Regions from separate parts of the Bradyrhizobium sp. LA2.1 genome, predicted to be linked through region 1. Evidence: predicted binding sites of a transcription regulator. Region 1 holds the regulator's gene; each other region holds the start of a gene.
The links. Region 1 encodes PhoB, which activates phosphate uptake and scavenging genes when phosphate is short. Its sites were predicted from a motif close to TGTCATNNANCTGTCAT; they were not measured.

Region 1 (5,795 bases):
GCATCTTCCAGGCTGCCGCCGTCGAGCGCGACCAGACCCTGGTAGCGGCTCATGTCGGGACCCTGGTCGATGGTCATGGCGAGATGACCGTTACCGAGGAGCGTGCCGGAATCTTTTGTCTCGCCGAGGCGCTCGGCATCGTAGCGCGCATAGGCGCGGAGGCGATCCGGCGCCATGTAGTCGACGACCAGGAACGACACCGGACCGTCGGTCTGGGCCTGGAGGATGAAGCGGCCCTCGAACTTCAGCGCCGAGCCGAGCAGCGTCGTCAGCACGATGGCCTCGCCGAGCAGCTTGCCCACGGCAGCGGGATAATCGTGCTTGGTCAGGATCTCGTCGAGCGCGGGACCGAGCCGCACGAGGCGGCCGCGCACGTCGAGTGCGTCGACCTCGTACGGCAGCACGGCGTCATCGATGGGAACCGCTGATGGTGCGCGAACCGGGCCTTCAGGCCCGGTATTCATGTCAGGGGATTGGGAAACCATGGCGCTTTATCTGGGGTCGATGGAGGAAAATGGAAGAGGGCGCGGAGCGCTCCCCGGCATGCAGAATAGATCGCACGAAAGCACGACAAACTCAGGGTCGCCCCGGGGGCGCGCAAAGCGCGAGCCCGGGACCCATAACCACAGGATTACGATGTACCCGGCGACGACCACTCCGAGTCCTCGCCAAACAAATCTCTGTGGTTACGGGTCCCGGATCGGCGCGCCGCTGTGCGGCGCTGGTCCGGGACGACGGCAGTGGATGCGGCCACCGGCGCGGCCACCCGCTCCACCGTCTCGTTACTTCACCGCGTCAAAGCACCAGGCCAGAATGCCCTTCTGCGCATGCAGGCGGTTTTCGGCCTCGTCGAACACGACCGATTGCGGGCCGTCGATCACTTCGTCGGTGACTTCCTCGCCGCGATGGGCGGGCAGGCAGTGCATGAACAGCGCATCGGGCTTGGCCAGCGACATCAGCTTCGAATTGACCTGATAGGGCTTGAGCACGTTGTGACGGTGCTCGCCTTCCTTGTCGCCCATCGACACCCATGTGTCGGTGACGACGCAGTCGGCCCCCTTCACGGCGGCCTCGGGATCGGTGCCGAGCACGATCGGCGCGCCGGTGGCCTTGATGAAGTCCCGCATTACCTTTTTCGGCGCAAGCTCCGGCGGCGTCGCGACATTGAGCTTGAACTTGAAGCGCTCGGCGGCATGCGCCCAGGACGCCAGCACGTTGTTGTCGTCGCCGGTCCAGGCCACCGTCCTGCCCTCGATCGGGCCGCGATGCTCTTCGTAGGTCATGAGGTCGGCCATCACCTGGCAAGGGTGCGAGCGCCGTGTCAGGCCGTTGATGACGGGCACCGTCGCATATTCCGCCAGCTCCAGCAGGGCCTCGTGATTGAGGATACGGATCATGATGGCGTCGACATAGCGCGACAGCACGCGCGCGGTGTCGGCGATGGTCTCGCCGCGGCCGAGCTGCATCTCGGCGCCGGTCAGCATGATGGGCTCGCCGCCGAGCTGGCGCATGGCGACGTCGAACGAGACGCGGGTGCGCGTGGAGGGACGCTCGAAGATCATCGCCAGCGTCTTGCCTTCCAGCGGCTTCACCGGCTGGTGCGCTTTCTGCTTCGCCTTCATGGCGGAGGAGGCCGCGAGCATGCTCTTGAGCTCCGACAACGGGAGCTCGTTGATATCCAGAAAGTGCTTCGGGGACTTGCTCATCAGCTCGCCGCCCGCTTGGTCTGACTGGACGAGATCGCGGCGCAGGCGCGCTCGAGCCGCCCGACGCTGTCCTCGATCTCGGCTTCGGTGACGATCAAAGGCGGCAGGAAGCGCACGACATTGTCGCCGGCGCCGACCGTGAGCAGTTTTTCGTTGCGCAATGCCGCTCCGAGATCGCCTGACGGCACCACGGCCTTGATGCCGATCAGAAGGCCTTCGCCGCGCACTTCGCTGACGATGTCAGGATAACGATCGATCACGGAGGCGAGCTTCTGCTTGAGCAGCAGCGACATCTTCTGCACGTGGTCGAAGAAGCCGGGCTTGAGCATGACGTCGAGCACAGCGTTGGCAGCCGAGATCGCGAGCGGATTGCCGCCGAAGGTCGAACCGTGCGAGCCGGGCCCCATGCCGGCAGCCGCGTCCGCGGTCGCCAGCACCGCGCCGATCGGGAAGCCGCCACCGAGCGCTTTGGCCAGCGACATCACGTCAGGCGTGACGCCGGTGCGGCGATGCGCGAACAGATCGCCGGTGCGGCCCATGCCGGTCTGCACCTCGTCGAACGCGAGCAGCAGGCCCTTCTCATCGCAGAGCTGGCGCAACGCCCTCAGGAAGGCGGGCGTTGCCGAACGCACGCCGCCCTCGCCCTGGATCGGCTCGATCAGGATGCCGGCGGTCTGCGGACCGATCGCCTTCTTGACGGCTTCGACATCGCCATGCGGGACCTGGTCGAAGCCGTCCATCGGCGGGCCAAACCCTTCGAGATATTTTGCCGAACCGGTCGCGGCGAGCGTTGCCAGCGTGCGGCCGTGGAAGGCGCCTTCGAAGGTGATGATGCGGTAACGTTCCGGATGACCCTTGGAGAAGTGATGATGGCGGACGAGCTTGATCACACCTTCCAGCGCTTCGGCGCCGGAATTGCAGAAGAACACGAAGTCCGCGAAGCTTTCGTTGCACAGACGCGCGGCGAGCTTCTCGCCGTCCGGGCTCTGGAACAGGTTCGACATATGCCAGAGTTTGGTGGCCTGCTCCTGCAACGCCTTGACCAACGCAGGATGAGCATGGCCGAGCGCATTCACCGCCACGCCCGAGGTGAAATCGAGATAGCGATCGCCATTGGTCGCAATCAGCCAGCAGCCTTCACCGCGCTCGAAACCGAGGTCGGACCTGGCGAAAACGGGGAGCAAATGCGGCGCTGCGCTGTTAGTCATGACGATCACTTGAATGTTGCGGACGGTGTGAGCGTGCATTGCGCAACGCACCATTGACCGGCCCGGAAAACGAAACGTGCCGCCTTTTAAGGGCGGCACGTGTGACTATCTTATGCCTGGTGAAACCGGTGTCAATGCCGCCCGGAAAGCCTCGCGAAACGCAAAATCCGTAGTCTTGCGGTGGCGATTTTGCGTATTTCCGCCACGGAACATGTGGAAGCGAGTCGGCGGACTCTTGCGCGTGAGTCACGCCATATTGTAGCGTTTGGCTTGTCAGATACGACATCTCGTGCAGCAGTTCTGATCCTCTAAGTCCTCATGTACCGGCGTAAGCGTTCGGGCGCATCTGGTGCGCCCGGCGAGCCTTAAGGGATTCTGGCGGCACGGGTTTTTCGAAGCTTAGGCATTCGCCGTGCGGCCGCCAGGATGGCAGGCGCCGGCGAAGGAAAGGGTGCAATGACCGTTTTGACCTGGTCGGATGATCGCGTCGAGCAGCTGAAAAAGCTCTGGGAGGCCGGACTTTCGGCCAGCCAGATCGCCGCTGAACTCGGCAATGTGACCCGCAATGCCGTAATCGGCAAAGTGCACCGGCTCGGCCTGTCGGGCCGCGCCAAGAGCCCTTCATCGGCAGCGCCGCGGCCGCGCAAGGCGCGTCCGGCGCAGCACATGATGCGGGTGACACGCCCGATCGCACGCGGCAACACCGCGCTGGCGCAGGCCTTCGAAGTCGAGGTCGAGGCCGAACCGGTCACCTACGACAACGTCGTGCCGATGAGCCAGCGGCTGTCGCTGCTGGAGCTGAACGAGGCGACCTGCCACTGGCCGGTCGGCGATCCCTCGAGCCCGGATTTCTTCTTCTGCGGCGGCAAGGCGCTCTCCGGCCTGCCCTACTGCGCCCAGCACTCGCGCGTGGCGTATCAGCCCGCGGCCGAGCGCCGGCGCGCGCCGGCGAAGCCGGGTCCGCGCTGAAGTCGTTCTGAGCTCAGACAAGGAGCCGTCACACGATGACGGCTCAGCAAATCCGATGTCGTCCCGGACAAGCGCGCCTCAAGCGCGCGCTGATCCGGACCCCCTAACCACCGCAAGATGTGGCTACGGGGACTCGGAGTTACCTTTTCGCACAATAATCACTCGCGGTGGGCGTCCTGGACCCGCGCTTACGCTTGTCCGGGACGACACCGAGAGATGGCCGCAGCTCACCGAGCTTACGCCTGCTCCGCCTTCGCAAAGCGATCGTCCAGTGCGTAGCCCGCGCCGCGGACGGTGCGGATCGGGTCCTGCTCGCGGCCGAGATTGAGCAGCTTGCGCAGGCGGCCGATATGGACGTCGACGGTGCGCTCGTCGATGTAGATGTCACGGCCCCAGACGCTGTCGAGCAGCTGCTCGCGCGAGAACACGCGGCCGGGATGCTCCAGGAAGAACTCCAGCAGGCGATATTCGGTCGGACCGAGATCGATCGGCCGGCCCGAGCGCGCCACGCGGCGCTTGTCGCGGTCGAGCTCGATGTCGCCATAGGCGAGCACGGTGGCGAGCCGCTCCGGGCTGGCGCGCCTGAGCAGGCCCTTCACGCGTGCCAGCAGCTCCGGCACCGAGAACGGCTTGACGATGTAGTCGTCGGCGCCGGTCGCAAGGCCCCGCACCCGCTCGCTCTCCTCGCCGCGCGCGGTGAGCATGATGATCGGGAGCTGCTTGGTCTCGGGCCGGGTGCGCAGCCGCCGGCACAGCTCGATGCCGGAGAGGCCCGGCAGCATCCAGTCGAGCACGATCAAATCGGGGATATGCTCCTTGAGGCGGGTGTCGGCATCGTCGCCGCGCATCACCGTCTCGACGTCATAGCCGTCGCCTTCGAGGTTGTAGCGGAGAAGCTCGGTGAGAGCTTCCTCGTCCTCAACCACCATAATGCGTGCGCCCATGGTGTTCGTCGCTCCTTAAGTGTTCGGGACCGTCGTGGCGAAAGTCGTCATGTCGCCCTTCGGCCGCTTGTCGGTGATCGCCTGGCCCTCGATCATGTAGAACACGGTCTCGGCGATGTTGGTGGCGTGGTCACCGATGCGCTCGATGTTCTTGGCGCAGAACATCAGGTGGATGCAGAACGAGATGTTGCGCGGATCCTCCATCATGTAGGTGAGGAGCTCGCGGAACAGCGAGGTGCAGATGGCGTCGACTTCCTCGTCGCCCTTCCACACCGCCATCGCCGCCGGCAGATCGTGCGCGGCATAGGCGTCCAGCACCGACTTGACCTGCTGCTGCACGAGATCGGTCATGTGCTCCAGGCCGCGGAACAGCTTGAGCGGATGGAAATCCGTCTCCAGCGCCGCGACGCGCTTGCCCATGTTCTTGGCGAGGTCGCCGATCCGCTCGAGATCGGTGGCGACGCGCATGGCGCCGACGATCTCGCGCAGATCCACCGCCATCGGCTGGCGGCGCGCGATGGTGAGAACGGCGCGCTCCTCGATCTTCTTCTGGAGCGCGTCGAGCTCGGTGTCGATGGTGACCACGCGCTGGCCGAGCGCGACGTCGCGGCGGATCAGCGCGTCGACGGAATCGACGATCATGCGCTCGGCGATGCCGCCCATCTCGGCGACCAGGCGCGTGAGCTCCTGGAGGTCGGTGTCGAAGGCCTTTGCGGTATGTTCAGAACCCATGTTCCGTCTCCTCAGCCGAACCGGCCGGTGATGTAATCCTGCGTGCGCCGGTCGGTCGGCGACGTGAAGATCTTGCTGGTGTCGTCGAACTCGATCAGCTCGCCGAGATACATGAAGGCGGTCTTGTCGGAGACGCGCGCCGCCTGCTGCATGTTGTGGGTGACGATCGCGATCGTGTAGTTCTCGGACAGTTCCTGGATCAGCTCCTCGACCTTGGCGGTCGAGATCGGGTCGAG
Region 2 (5,795 bases), 170 kb from region 1:
GCTTATCGAGATCAGCCATGTCTTGATCAGCCATGTGAGCCCGCCTTGTCCTTGTATGGCGCGGCGCTGAGGCTGCCGTGATGGCCGGCGGCCTGGCGGCCCTCGCAATAGTCGGTGTCCGAGCACACGAACATGCGCCCGCCCTTGTCGTCGGTGACGATCTCGTCGAGATAAGAATTCTCGGCCGCGCACAGCGCGCAGGGCGCGTTGAAGCGGTACGGCTCGAACGGGTGATCCTCGAAATCGAGCGACACCACCTGCGTATAGGGCGGGATCGCATAGATGCGCTTCTCGCGACCGGCGCCGAACAATTGCAGCGCCGGGCAATTGTCCATCTTGGGATTGTCGAATTTCGGCGTCGGCGACGGGTCCATCACGTAGCGCGCGTTGACCTTCACCGGATAGGCGTAGGCGGTGGCGATGTGGCCGAAGCGGGCGATGTCCTCGTAGAGTTTTACGTGCATCAGGCCGTATTCGGCGAGCGCATGCATGCGCCGCGTCTCGGTCTCGCGCGGCTCGAGGAATCGCAGCGGTTCCGGGATCGGCACCTGATAGACCAGCACCTGGTTCGCGTGCAGCGACGTCTCCGGGATGCGGTGACGGGTCTGGATCACGGTCGCATCTTCGGTCGCCGTGGTCGTGGCGACGCCCGCGGTCTTGGCGAAGAATTTGCGGATCGAGATCGCATTCGTCGTGTCGTCCGAGCCCTGGTCGATCACCTTCAGCACGTCCTGCGGCCCCAGGATCGCCGCGGTCACCTGCACGCCACCGGTGCCCCAACCGTAGGGCATCGGCATTTCACGGCTGGCGAACGGCACCTGATAACCCGGAATAGCGATCGCCTTGAGGATCGCGCGGCGGATCATCCGCTTGGTCTGCTCGTCGAGATAGGCGAAATTGTAGGCGGGCGCGTTCATTCCGCGGCCTCCTTCATGGCATCGGGCGCGTTGGCCTCGGCAAATTCCCTGCGCAGCTTGCGCAGGAGGCCGAGCTCGGACTGGAAGTCGACATAATGCGGCAGCTTCAGATGCTCGACGAAGCCGGTCGCCTGGACGTTGTCCGAATGCGACATCACGAATTCTTCATCTTGCGCGGGGGCCACGGCCTCTTCACCGAGCTCGCGGGCACGCAGCGCCCGGTCGACCAGCGCCATCGACATGGTCTTGCGCTCGCTCTGGCCGAAGGCGAGACCATAGCCGCGGGTGAAACACGGCGCTTCCGTCGCCGAACCCTTGAATTGATTCACCATCTGGCACTCGGTGAGCTCGATGGAGCCGAGCGGCACGGCGAAGCCGACGTCTTCCGCGAAAAATTCGACCTCGACCTCGCCGAAGCGGATCTCGCCGACGAAGGGATGGTTGCGGCCGTAACCGCGCTGGGTGGAATACCCCATGGCCAGCAGAAAGCCTTCGTCACCGCGCGCGAGGTTTTGCAGGCGCAGGTCGCGATCGGCCGGGAAGTTCAGCGGTTCGCGCGTGAGATCGCCGACGCTGGCGCCGTCTTCGGCCCGCGGCGAGGATTCGATCAGCCCGTCGCGGCCCAGGATATCGGTCACACGCGGCGTGGGCGCCGTCGAAGCTTCGGCCGTCGCCGGCACTTCAGGCACAAAGCCCTGGCCAAGCGAGGGATCGAGCAAACGATGCGTGTAGTCGAAGGTCGGCCCGAGGATCTGGCCGCCGGGAATGTCCTTGAAGGTCGCCGACACCCGCCTCTGCACCCGCATCGCGCCGGTCTCGACCGGCTCGCTGGCGCCGAAGCGCGGCAGGGTGGCGCGGAAGGCGCGGACCAGGAAGATCGCCTCGATCAGATCCCCGCGCGCCTGCTTGATGGCGAGCGCCGCGAGCTCTCGGTCGTAGAGCGACCCTTCGCTCATGACGCGGTCCACGGCGAGGCCAAGCTGCTCCGAGATCTGATCCAGCGTGACCTCGGAAACGCTCTGGTCGCCACGCCGCGCATTTGCGAGCAGGCGATGGGCGTTCTCGATGGCGCGCTCGCCGCCTTTGACTGCGACATACATGCGACTAGCTTCCCTTGTTCACGACACGCGTGGTGCGCGGGATCGCAACCACGGCATCATCGGCGACCAGCACCAAATCGATGCCGCGCGGAAACAGCGCCTCGTTGAACCGCAGCCGTTCGAACAGGTCGAAAGGCCTGATCGAGGCCTGAAGCGTCGCGACACCGTCGATGCCGGGGCCACGCAGTTCGAAACTGCGCCCCGAATCCAGGCTCTCGACCTGAAGGATCACCGTGGTCGAACGATCGGGATACTCATTCGTGCCCAGTGCGAAGCGATCGAGCGACGGCAGCGCCGCGCCGTCGCTGATCAGCGCGAAACTCGCGATCGAAGAGTCCTGCACCACCGGCGCGCCGGTGTGGAACTTGATCCATTTCACCACGTCCGACCTCTCCGCCATCCGGGCATCGAGCCAGAGCGGCGTGTCGTGATCGAACAGCGTCAGCGCGATCGCGGCAGTGCCGCGCATCGTTGGCTCGGGCGCTCCCGCCATCGGCACGATGCGCTGGACCGAGCCCGGCCGCGCCATCGCGTCCATGACGGAACGAAAGGTCGATTGCGCCGACAACACCTTGTCGACGAAACCCGGCGGTAGTTCCGCAATCGTGGTCATGGCCTCACCCCTCACCGCGCACCATGGTGTAGAAATCAACCTTCGTCGCGGCGGTCTCGGCGGCCGCCTGCTTGCGCTGGATCATAAGCTGCTCGCGCAACGGCGCGATAACGTCACGCTCCACCGCCTCGCCGAAATCACTGGACTGCGCCAGTGCGTCGCACACCGCGATCAACCGCGCCTTTTCGCCATCGCGCCCCAGCGTGTAGCCGAAGCCGACCTCGCCGCTCGCGAGCCGGACCGCCGCGCGGGACACCGTAGCTTCACCGAGATTGAACGGCGCACCGTCGCCGCCGACCCGGCCGCGCAGCATGACGAGACCGTTTTCCGGCGCGCGCAGCTCCTGATGAGCCGGCAGGGCGAGAGCGCGGAGGCGAGCGGCGATCTCGCCCGCCTCCGCGTGCGCCAGCACGGCCATGGCGGCCTTGCGCTGGACTTGCTGGTTGTTGTGCTGGGTCACCAAATCCACCGAGCTTTTGACAGAACTTGCCGAATCCAAGTTGTCTATGATAATAGACAACTTGATACGGAAGCGCCATGACTGTTTCGTGACAAACGTGTGATTTCTGAAGTAGGCTTCTCGGCGACATGAGCATGCAGGACACAGCCTCTTCGGGCGTCGCGCTGTGGCGCCTCGTTGCCGACGGCATCGAGCGCGGCATCGCCGACGGTCGCTTTGCGGCCGGCGACAAGCTGCCGGGCGAGATGGAGATCGCCGAAACCTATCGCGTGAACCGCCACACCGTGCGGCGCGCGCTGGCCGCGCTTGCCGAGCGCGGCATCGTGCGCGCCGAACGCGGCAGCGGAACCTATGTCGAGGCGCAGCGCCTCGCTTATCCCTTGCGCTCGCGCACTCGCTTCTCCGAGATCGTCGGCGCCGATGGCCGCGAACCGCATGGCCGGCTGATCGAGGCGTCCGGCGACGTCGCGACCCGCGAACTGGCGCGCGAACTGGGATTGAAGGCCGGCGCGCCGCTGGTGCGGATCGAGGCGATCCGCCTCGCCGACCGCACGCCGATCTGCGTCTCCACCACCTGGCTGTCAGCGGAATTGTTCCCGGGCGCGGGCGAGGTGTTCGCCGCGACGCGCTCGATGACGAAACTGCTCGAGCATTACGGCGTCCGCGACTACAGCCGCGGCGCGACCCGGATCACCGCCGGCATCGTGGACGCAACCGATGCTGCGCGGCTCGATCTGCCGCTGGGGCGGCCGATCTTGGTGGTTGACGCGACCGACCACGATCTCGCCGGCAAGCCGCTGGTGACCAAGCACTCGCGCTTTGCAGCGGAGCGGGTGGAGTTTCTGGTGGAGAACGGGTGAGCGGGCGACCACGCAGGGCTCGTAGGGTGGGCAAAGGCGCACTTGCGCCGTGCCCACCATCTCTCCCCGATATCTAAGCAGAAGTGGTGGGCACGCTTCGCTTTGCCCACCCTACGGCGCCGGCGATCAGGCGACAGCTCGCCGCCCAATGATCGCAAAGCGCAGCTTGCTCGAGATGAAATCGATCGCGGCGACGGCGACCAGGATCATCAGGATCAGGAACGACACCCGCTGCCATTCCAGCACGCGGATCTGCTCGGCGAGCTGGAGGCCGATGCCGCCGGCGCCGACGATGCCGATGATCGTTGCCGAGCGCGTGTTGGATTCGATGAAATAGAGCACCTGGCCGGCGATCACGGGCAGCACCTGCGGCAGCAGGCCGAAGCGGATTTCGTGCAAAGCACTGCCGCCGGAGGCGCGGACGCCTTCGACCTGCTTCTGGTCGGCGCCCTCGATCGCCTCCGAGAACAGTTTTCCGAACGCGCCGAAATCCGACACGGCGATGGCGAGCACGCCGGCGAACGGACCAAGCCCGACGACGTTAATCCACACCAGCGCCCAGATCAGGGTGTCGACGCCGCGGATCGAATCCAGGAAACGGCGGACCGGAAAACGCAGGATCTGCGAAGGTATGACGTTGCGCGCGGCCAGCAGGCTGACCGGAAGCGCGAACACCGCCGCCAGCGTCGTGCCGAGCAGCGCGATCGACAGCGTCTCGCCCAGCGCCTTCAGATAGACCGGCAGCGAGGTGCCGGGATCGGGCGGGATCATCATCAGGCTGATCCAGCCGAGCTGGCTCAGCCCTGCAAAGAATCGCGACGGCGAGAAGTCGAGATCGACGAGGCCGTAGACCAGGATCGCAAACGCCGCGACGATCATCGCCGGCATCGCGAGCCGCGCCGAGGCGGGGCGGTCGAACACATCGGGGTAGCGCGCGCGAAGCTCTCGCGTGTCGACCTCCTGCGGCCTCGTCACGTCCGTGCCTCCTTGCCGAACAGACGGCCGCGCAGCCAGCCCGTGGTGATGTCGATGATGAAGACCGTGATGATGATGGTGAGCAGGATGGCACTGACGTCGGAGTAATAGAACTTGCGGATGGCGACGACGAGCTCCTGGCCGATGCCGCCGGCACCGACGAAGCCCATGACCGAGGCCTCGCGGACGTTGATCTCGAAGCGCAGCAGCGCATAGCTGGCATAGCCCGCGGTCACCTGCGGCACGACGGCGAAGCGCATGCAGGAGAGCCAGCTCGCGCCGGTCGAGCGGATGCCTTCGACCGGCTTCATGTCGGCATTCTCGACGATCTCGGAGAACAGCTTGCCGAGCGCGCCGGTGGAGTGGATCGCGATCGCGAGCACGCCGGCCATCGGCCCGAGGCCGAACGCGATCACGAAGATCAGCGCGAAGACGATGCCCGGCACCGTGCGGGCGAATTCGAGCAGGCGGCGCACCACGAAGCGCAGCCAGGGCGACGGCGAGGTGTTCTCGGCCGCGAAGAAATTCAAGGCGAAGGCGAAGGTCGCGCCGATCAGCGTGCCGACATAGGAGATCAGCAGCGTCTCGCCCAGCATCTTCAGCCATTTGCGCCAGCCCCACAGCCACTCGCCGGCATCGGTCCAGACCCGCTGGCCGCTGTCGAGCGTGAGGATGCGGTCGAAATAGCTGATGAAATTGCCGAAATGGGCAAAGAAGGTGCGCAGGTTCACTTCCGCGCCGATCGCGGCAAGAAACAGCGCTGCGGCAAAGATCGCGCCCCCCAACAGGAGTCGGAGCCGCTTGCGCGCGACCGCCTGGCGATAGGCCGCGTTGAGCACGGCGAGCTGCTGCTCGGGGAGGATCGAAACC
Region 3 (5,795 bases), on a different contig from region 1:
CCGACCGGATGGAAGAGAATCTGGAGCGCCTTGCGATTGCCGAGACCTGGGACAACGGCAAGCCGATCCGCGAGACCCGCGCCGCCGACCTGCCACTCGCGATCGATCATTTCCGGTATTTCGCCGGCGTGGTGCGCGCACAGGAAGGCTCGATCGGCGAGATCGACCACGACACCATCGCCTATCATTTCCACGAACCGCTCGGCGTGGTCGGCCAGATCATCCCCTGGAACTTCCCGCTGCTGATGGCCTGCTGGAAGCTCGCGCCGGCGCTCGCCGCCGGCAATTGCGTCGTGCTCAAGCCGGCCGAGCAGACTCCGGCCTCGATCATGGTCTGGGCCGAGATCATCGGCGATCTCCTGCCGCCCGGCGTTCTCAACATCGTCAATGGCTTTGGCCTCGAAGCCGGCAAGCCGCTCGCGTCCAGCCCGCGGATCGCGAAAATCGCCTTCACCGGCGAGACCACGACGGGCCGGCTGATCATGCAATATGCCAGCCAGAACCTGATCCCGGTCACGCTGGAGCTCGGCGGCAAGTCGCCGAACATCTTCTTCAACGACGTCACCGCCGAGGACGACGACTTCTTCGACAAGGCGATCGAAGGCTTTGTGATGTTCGCGCTGAACCAGGGCGAGGTCTGCACCTGTCCGAGCCGGGCGCTGGTCCACGCCGATATCTATGACCGCTTCATGGAGCGGGCGCTGAAGCGCGTCGCCGCGATCAAGCAGGGCGACCCGCGTGCGGCCGACACCATGATCGGCGCGCAGGCATCTAGCGAACAGCTCGCCAAGATCCTCTCCTATATCGACATCGGCAAGCAGGAGGGCGCCAAGGTGCTGGCCGGCGGCGGTCGTGCCGAGCTCGGCGGCGATCTTTCCGGCGGCTTCTACGTCCAGCCGACGGTGTTCGAGGGCCACAACAAGATGCGAATCTTCCAGGAGGAGATCTTTGGTCCCGTCGTCTCGGTCACGACCTTCAAGACCGATGACGAAGCGCTCGCGATCGCCAACGACACGCTCTATGGCCTGGGGGCCGGCGTCTGGAGTCGCGATGCCAACCGCTGCTACCGCTTCGGCCGGGCCATCCAGGCCGGACGGGTCTGGACCAACTGCTACCATGCGTATCCTGCGCATGCCGCGTTCGGCGGCTACAAGCAGTCGGGCGTCGGTCGCGAGACCCACAAGATGATGCTCGATCACTACCAGCAGACCAAGAATCTCCTGGTCAGCTACAGCCCCAAGAAGCTTGGTTTCTTCTGATCGGGCAAGATCTGATTGGGCAAGATCTGATGGGGTAGGAGAGGGCGGTGCAACCTTGCGCCGCCCTCTCCGCCGTCATCCGTCTGTCAGAGTCTTGAGACAATACGACAGCGCCGACCGTATCCGGTTCGGCGCCCGCGGCATTCGAAGCGATGCCGGGCAAAGACGGAGGCTTGGTGATGCGGAACAGTCGTTCAGGACGGAAAATGGGTGTCGCAGCGATGCTGTTCGGCGCGGCGGTGCTGCCCCTGTCGATGGCCTTTGCACAGTCCGGTCCGGCGCCAGCCGGCGCCAAGCCCTTCCTGACCGTCGATGGAAAGGTGCCGCTGGTCCTTGGCCATCGCGGCCTGCCGGGCCTGGTACCTGAAGAGACCGAGGCGTCGTACGACCTCGCCGCGGCGCTCGGGACCGATGCGCTCGAAGAGGATTTGCACCTGACCAAGGATTGCGTTCTGGTCGTGCGTCATAACCCCTGGCTGAGCGACAACACCAACATTGCCGAGGTGGCGAAGACCAATGCGGCCGTCGCCGCCCGCAAGCGCACCGTGGCCGGTGTGCGCGTCAAGGCCCCGCCGGCCACCGGCGTGCCTGCCGACTACCTGACGGATCTCAGCGACCCGGCCGATCCCAAATCGGTGCTGAAGTCGCTGATCGTGGACGGCGAGGATCATACCAACGATTGGTCGATCAGCGATTTCACCATGGCCGAGCTGAAGCAATGGATCGGCGGCACCACCTATGACGCGGCCAACGAGCGGCCGAAAGTCTTCAACGGCAAGCTCCCGATCATCAGCTTCCAGGACGTCATCGACATCGCCAAGGTCAAGAGCAAGGAGACCGGGCGGACCATCCTCGTCTATCCCGAAACCAAGAACCCGACCTGGAACAATGCCCAGGCGATCGCCAATGGCTGCGGCGCGGCCGGTAGCCGTCCGCTCGAGGATGCCCTGATCAAGATCATTGGCGACAACGGCCTCAATACCAAGGACGCTCCCATCCTGGTCGCTTCGAACCCGGCAGCCTGAAATATATGCGCAGCCACGGCCTTCAGACGCGGCAGGTCCAACTCGTCGACGGCAACGGAATCGACTTCAAAACCGGCAAGGTTCTCCTCAACAACATCACGAATTCGCGCCCGTTCGACTGGACGGTTGCGGGCGAGGCCCGCCTGTACGATGCGATGCTGACGCCCGAGGGGCTTGCCGAGATCAAGACCTATGCCGAGGGCATCGGTCCGTGGAAGGCCTATATCGTTCCGCTCAAGATCGCGCCGTGGAAGGACAGCAATGCCGACGGCACGCCCTACAAGGGATCGACGCCGGAGGCTTCGACGCAGGACGCGACCAGCCTTGTCGCGGACGCGCACAAGCTCGGTCTTTTTGTCCATGTCTTCACGTTTCGGAATGAGAAGAAGTATCTTGCCGCCGACTATCGCGGCGACCCGAGCCTTGAATATCTCAAATTCTACCGGCTCGGCGTCGATGGGGTCTTCAGCGACTTCACGCATACCGGCGTTGCCGCCCGTGCGGCGTATTTGCGCGAGTTGGGCTGGTAAGGCTGGCACGGCGAATCGGACGCGCGTGGGATTTCGGATACAAAACAGCGCGTCCGATTTCTCTGCGTTGGCTGCTCACGTTCCCTTCGCTGACCGGTGAGCTAAAGTTGCCCGATCGCCGCCAAAGGTTTTGCAAAGTTTCGGTCACGTTGCAGTGCGGCATAATGAAAGTCGCGCCATGCCGCCGCGGTCCTTTCCAAGGGCGTTTGACTTGGGTTAGAGAGGGCTGAAGTTTTCTCTGACCCGGAATTCCCATGGCCGCACCCAAGAAAGCCGCCGCAAGCACTCCACAGGACAAGACCGACGGCGGTTCGCCCCCGGAATTCACCAGAGAGCAGGAGCTCAAAGCGCTCCGCGACATGCTCCTGATCCGGCGGTTCGAGGAAAAGGCCGGCCAGCTCTACGGCATGGGCGCGATCGGCGGCTTCTGCCACCTCTATATCGGCCAGGAGGCCGTGGTGGTCGGCATGCAGATGGCCCTGAAGCAGGGCGATCAGGTCATCACCGGCTATCGCGACCACGGTCATATGCTCGCCACCGGCATGGAGGCCAACGGCGTCATGGCCGAGCTCACCGGCCGGCGCGGCGGCTATTCCAAGGGCAAGGGCGGCTCCATGCACATGTTCAGCAAGGAGAAGCACTTCTACGGCGGCCACGGCATCGTCGGCGCCCAGGTCTCGCTCGGCACGGGTCTGGCCTTCGCCAACCACTATCGTGGTAACGACAATGTCAGCGTCACCTATTTCGGCGACGGCGCGGCCAACCAGGGCCAGGTCTATGAGAGCTTCAACATGGCGGAGCTCTGGAAGCTGCCGGTGATCTACGTCATCGAGAACAACCGCTACGCCATGGGCACCTCGGTGTCGCGCGCTTCGGCGCAGCAGGATTTCTCCAAGCGCGGCGCGTCCTTCAATATCCCCGGCATGCAGGTCGACGGCATGGACGTCCGCGCCGTGAAGGCCGCGGGCGAGGAGGCGGCGGCCTGGTGCCGTGCCGGCAAGGGCCCCTTCATCCTGGAGATGCAGACCTACCGCTATCGCGGCCACTCGATGTCCGACCCCGCCAAGTACAGAACGCGCGAAGAGGTCGAAAAAGTCCGCCACGATCAGGACCCGATCGAGCAGGTGCGCAACCGCCTGCTCGCGGCCAAGGTGAGCGAGGCCGATCTCAAGGCGATCGACGCCGAGGTCCGCGACATCGTCAATGCGTCCGCCGACTTCGCCCAGCATGATCCCGAGCCGGATGCCGCCGAGCTCTGGACCGACATTTACCGCTGAACGCGCGCAAGCTTTCTTTTGGAGTCGATATGCCAATTCAAGTGCTGATGCCCGCGTTGTCGCCCACGATGGAGAAGGGCAACCTTGCCAAGTGGCTGAAGAAAGAGGGCGAGACGATCAAGTCTGGCGACGTCATCGCCGAGATCGAGACCGACAAGGCGACCATGGAGGTCGAGGCGACCGATGAAGGTACGCTCGGCAAGATCCTGATCCCCGAGGGCACCGCCGACGTTGCCGTGAACACGCCGATCGCGACCATTCTCGCCGATGGCGAGACGGCCGCCGATCTCGCCAAGGCGCCGGCCGCGCCCGCGCCGAGCGTCGCGCAGGAAGTCGCCGAATCCCGCTCTCCGGTCGGCGAAGGCAAGCCGATGATCTCGGCGCCGAAGGCTGCGGCTGCCCCCCAGGCCGTTGCCGAGCCCGATCCCGAAGTGCCCGCCGGCACCGCGATGGTGACGCAGACCATCCGCGAAGCGTTGCGCGACGCCATGGCCGAAGAAATGCGCCGCGACGCCGACGTCTTCGTGATGGGCGAGGAAGTCGCTGAATATCAGGGCGCCTACAAAGTGACCCAGGGCCTGCTCCAGGAGTTCGGCGCCAAGCGCGTCATCGACACGCCGATCACCGAGCACGGCTTTGCCGGCATCGGCGTCGGTGCCGCCATGACCGGGCTGAAGCCGATCGTCGAGTTCATGACCTTCAACTTCGCCATGCAGGCGATCGACCAGATCATCAACTCAGCGGCCAAGACGCTCTACATGTCCGGCGGCCAGATGGGCTGCTCGATCGTGTTCCGCGGCCCGAACGGCGCCGCCGCGCGCGTCGCCGCCCAGCACAGTCAGGACTATTCGTCCTGGTATTCCAACGTCCCGGGTCTCAAGGTGGTCGCGCCGTTCTCCGCAGCGGACTACAAGGGCCTGCTCAAGGCTGCGATCCGCGATCCCAATCCGGTGATCTTCCTCGAGAACGAGGTGCTCTACGGCCATACCGGCGAAGTGCCGAAGCTCGATGACTTCGTGATCCCGATCGGCAAGGCGCGCATCGTGCGTTCGGGCAGCCACGTCACCATCATCTCCTGGTCGAACGGCATGACCTATGCGCTGAAAGCCGCCGACGAGCTCGCCAAGGATGGTATCGAGGCCGAGGTGATCGACCTGCGCACGCTGCGGCCGATGGACACCGAGACCATCGTCAACTCCGTCAAGAAGACCGGCCGTGCAGTCACGGTGGAAGAGGGCTGGGCGCAGAGCGGCGTCGGCGCCGAGATCGCCGCGCGCATCATGGAGAACGCCTTCGACTATCTCGATGCGCCGGTCGCGCGCGTCTCCGGCAAGGACGTGCCGATGCCCTATGCCGCGAACCTGGAGAAGCTCGCGCTGCCGTCGGCAGCCGAAGTGGTCGAGGCCGCCAAAGCCGTCTGCTACAGGTAGATCATGGCGGGCCCGAAGGAGCAGCCATTGCCACCCGACGTCCTCGCCCGCGACGATGCGGTCGAGATCCTGCGCGTATTCGTGCTGGACGGCGGGCTGTCGATGGCGTTCCAGCGCGCCTTCGAGGAGCCCGACATGTGGGGCCTCCTGCTCGTCGATCTCGCCCGTCACGCGGCGCGCGCCTATGCGCGCGAGAGCGAATACACCGAGGAGGATGCGCTGAGCCGGATCCTCGAGATGTTCCAGGCGGAGATTGAACGGCCAACCGATACGG

Region 2: a site for PhoB is predicted at 3,168-3,184, ahead of phnF (phosphonate metabolism transcriptional regulator PhnF). Genes of this name have one in related genera too.
Region 3: a site for PhoB is predicted at 1,333-1,349, ahead of ABIB95_RS34455 (glycerophosphodiester phosphodiesterase family protein). Genes of this name have one in related genera too.

The regions. Positions count from the first base shown of each region.
Region 1 covers NZ_JBEPQI010000006.1:264,636-270,430, reverse strand. Annotated here, with positions in the region: gene ABIB95_RS13905 (Hsp33 family molecular chaperone) at 1-485, opposite strand, end outside; gene argF (ornithine carbamoyltransferase) at 783-1,706, opposite strand; gene ABIB95_RS13895 (aspartate aminotransferase family protein) at 1,706-2,914, opposite strand; gene ABIB95_RS13890 (GcrA family cell cycle regulator) at 3,371-3,883, shown strand; gene phoB (phosphate regulon transcriptional regulator PhoB) at 4,120-4,827, opposite strand; gene phoU (phosphate signaling complex protein PhoU) at 4,843-5,559, opposite strand; gene pstB (phosphate ABC transporter ATP-binding protein PstB) at 5,571-5,795, opposite strand, start outside.
Region 2 covers NZ_JBEPQI010000006.1:430,895-436,689, reverse strand. Annotated here, with positions in the region: gene phnK (phosphonate C-P lyase system protein PhnK) at 1-19, opposite strand, end outside; gene ABIB95_RS14695 (alpha-D-ribose 1-methylphosphonate 5-phosphate C-P-lyase PhnJ) at 27-917, opposite strand; gene ABIB95_RS14690 (carbon-phosphorus lyase complex subunit) at 914-2,017, opposite strand; gene phnH (phosphonate C-P lyase system protein PhnH) at 2,022-2,630, opposite strand; gene phnG (phosphonate C-P lyase system protein PhnG) at 2,635-3,099, opposite strand; gene phnF (phosphonate metabolism transcriptional regulator PhnF) at 3,219-3,950, shown strand; gene phnE (phosphonate ABC transporter, permease protein PhnE) at 4,077-4,925, opposite strand; gene phnE (phosphonate ABC transporter, permease protein PhnE) at 4,922-5,795, opposite strand, start outside.
Region 3 covers NZ_JBEPQI010000023.1:64,327-70,121, forward strand. Annotated here, with positions in the region: gene adh (aldehyde dehydrogenase) at 1-1,259, shown strand, start outside; gene ABIB95_RS34455 (glycerophosphodiester phosphodiesterase family protein) at 1,466-2,284, shown strand; gene ABIB95_RS34460 (glycerophosphodiester phosphodiesterase family protein) at 2,290-2,814, shown strand; gene pdhA (pyruvate dehydrogenase (acetyl-transferring) E1 component subunit alpha) at 3,069-4,091, shown strand; gene ABIB95_RS34470 (pyruvate dehydrogenase complex E1 component subunit beta) at 4,121-5,521, shown strand; gene ABIB95_RS34475 (DUF5076 domain-containing protein) at 5,525-5,795, shown strand, end outside.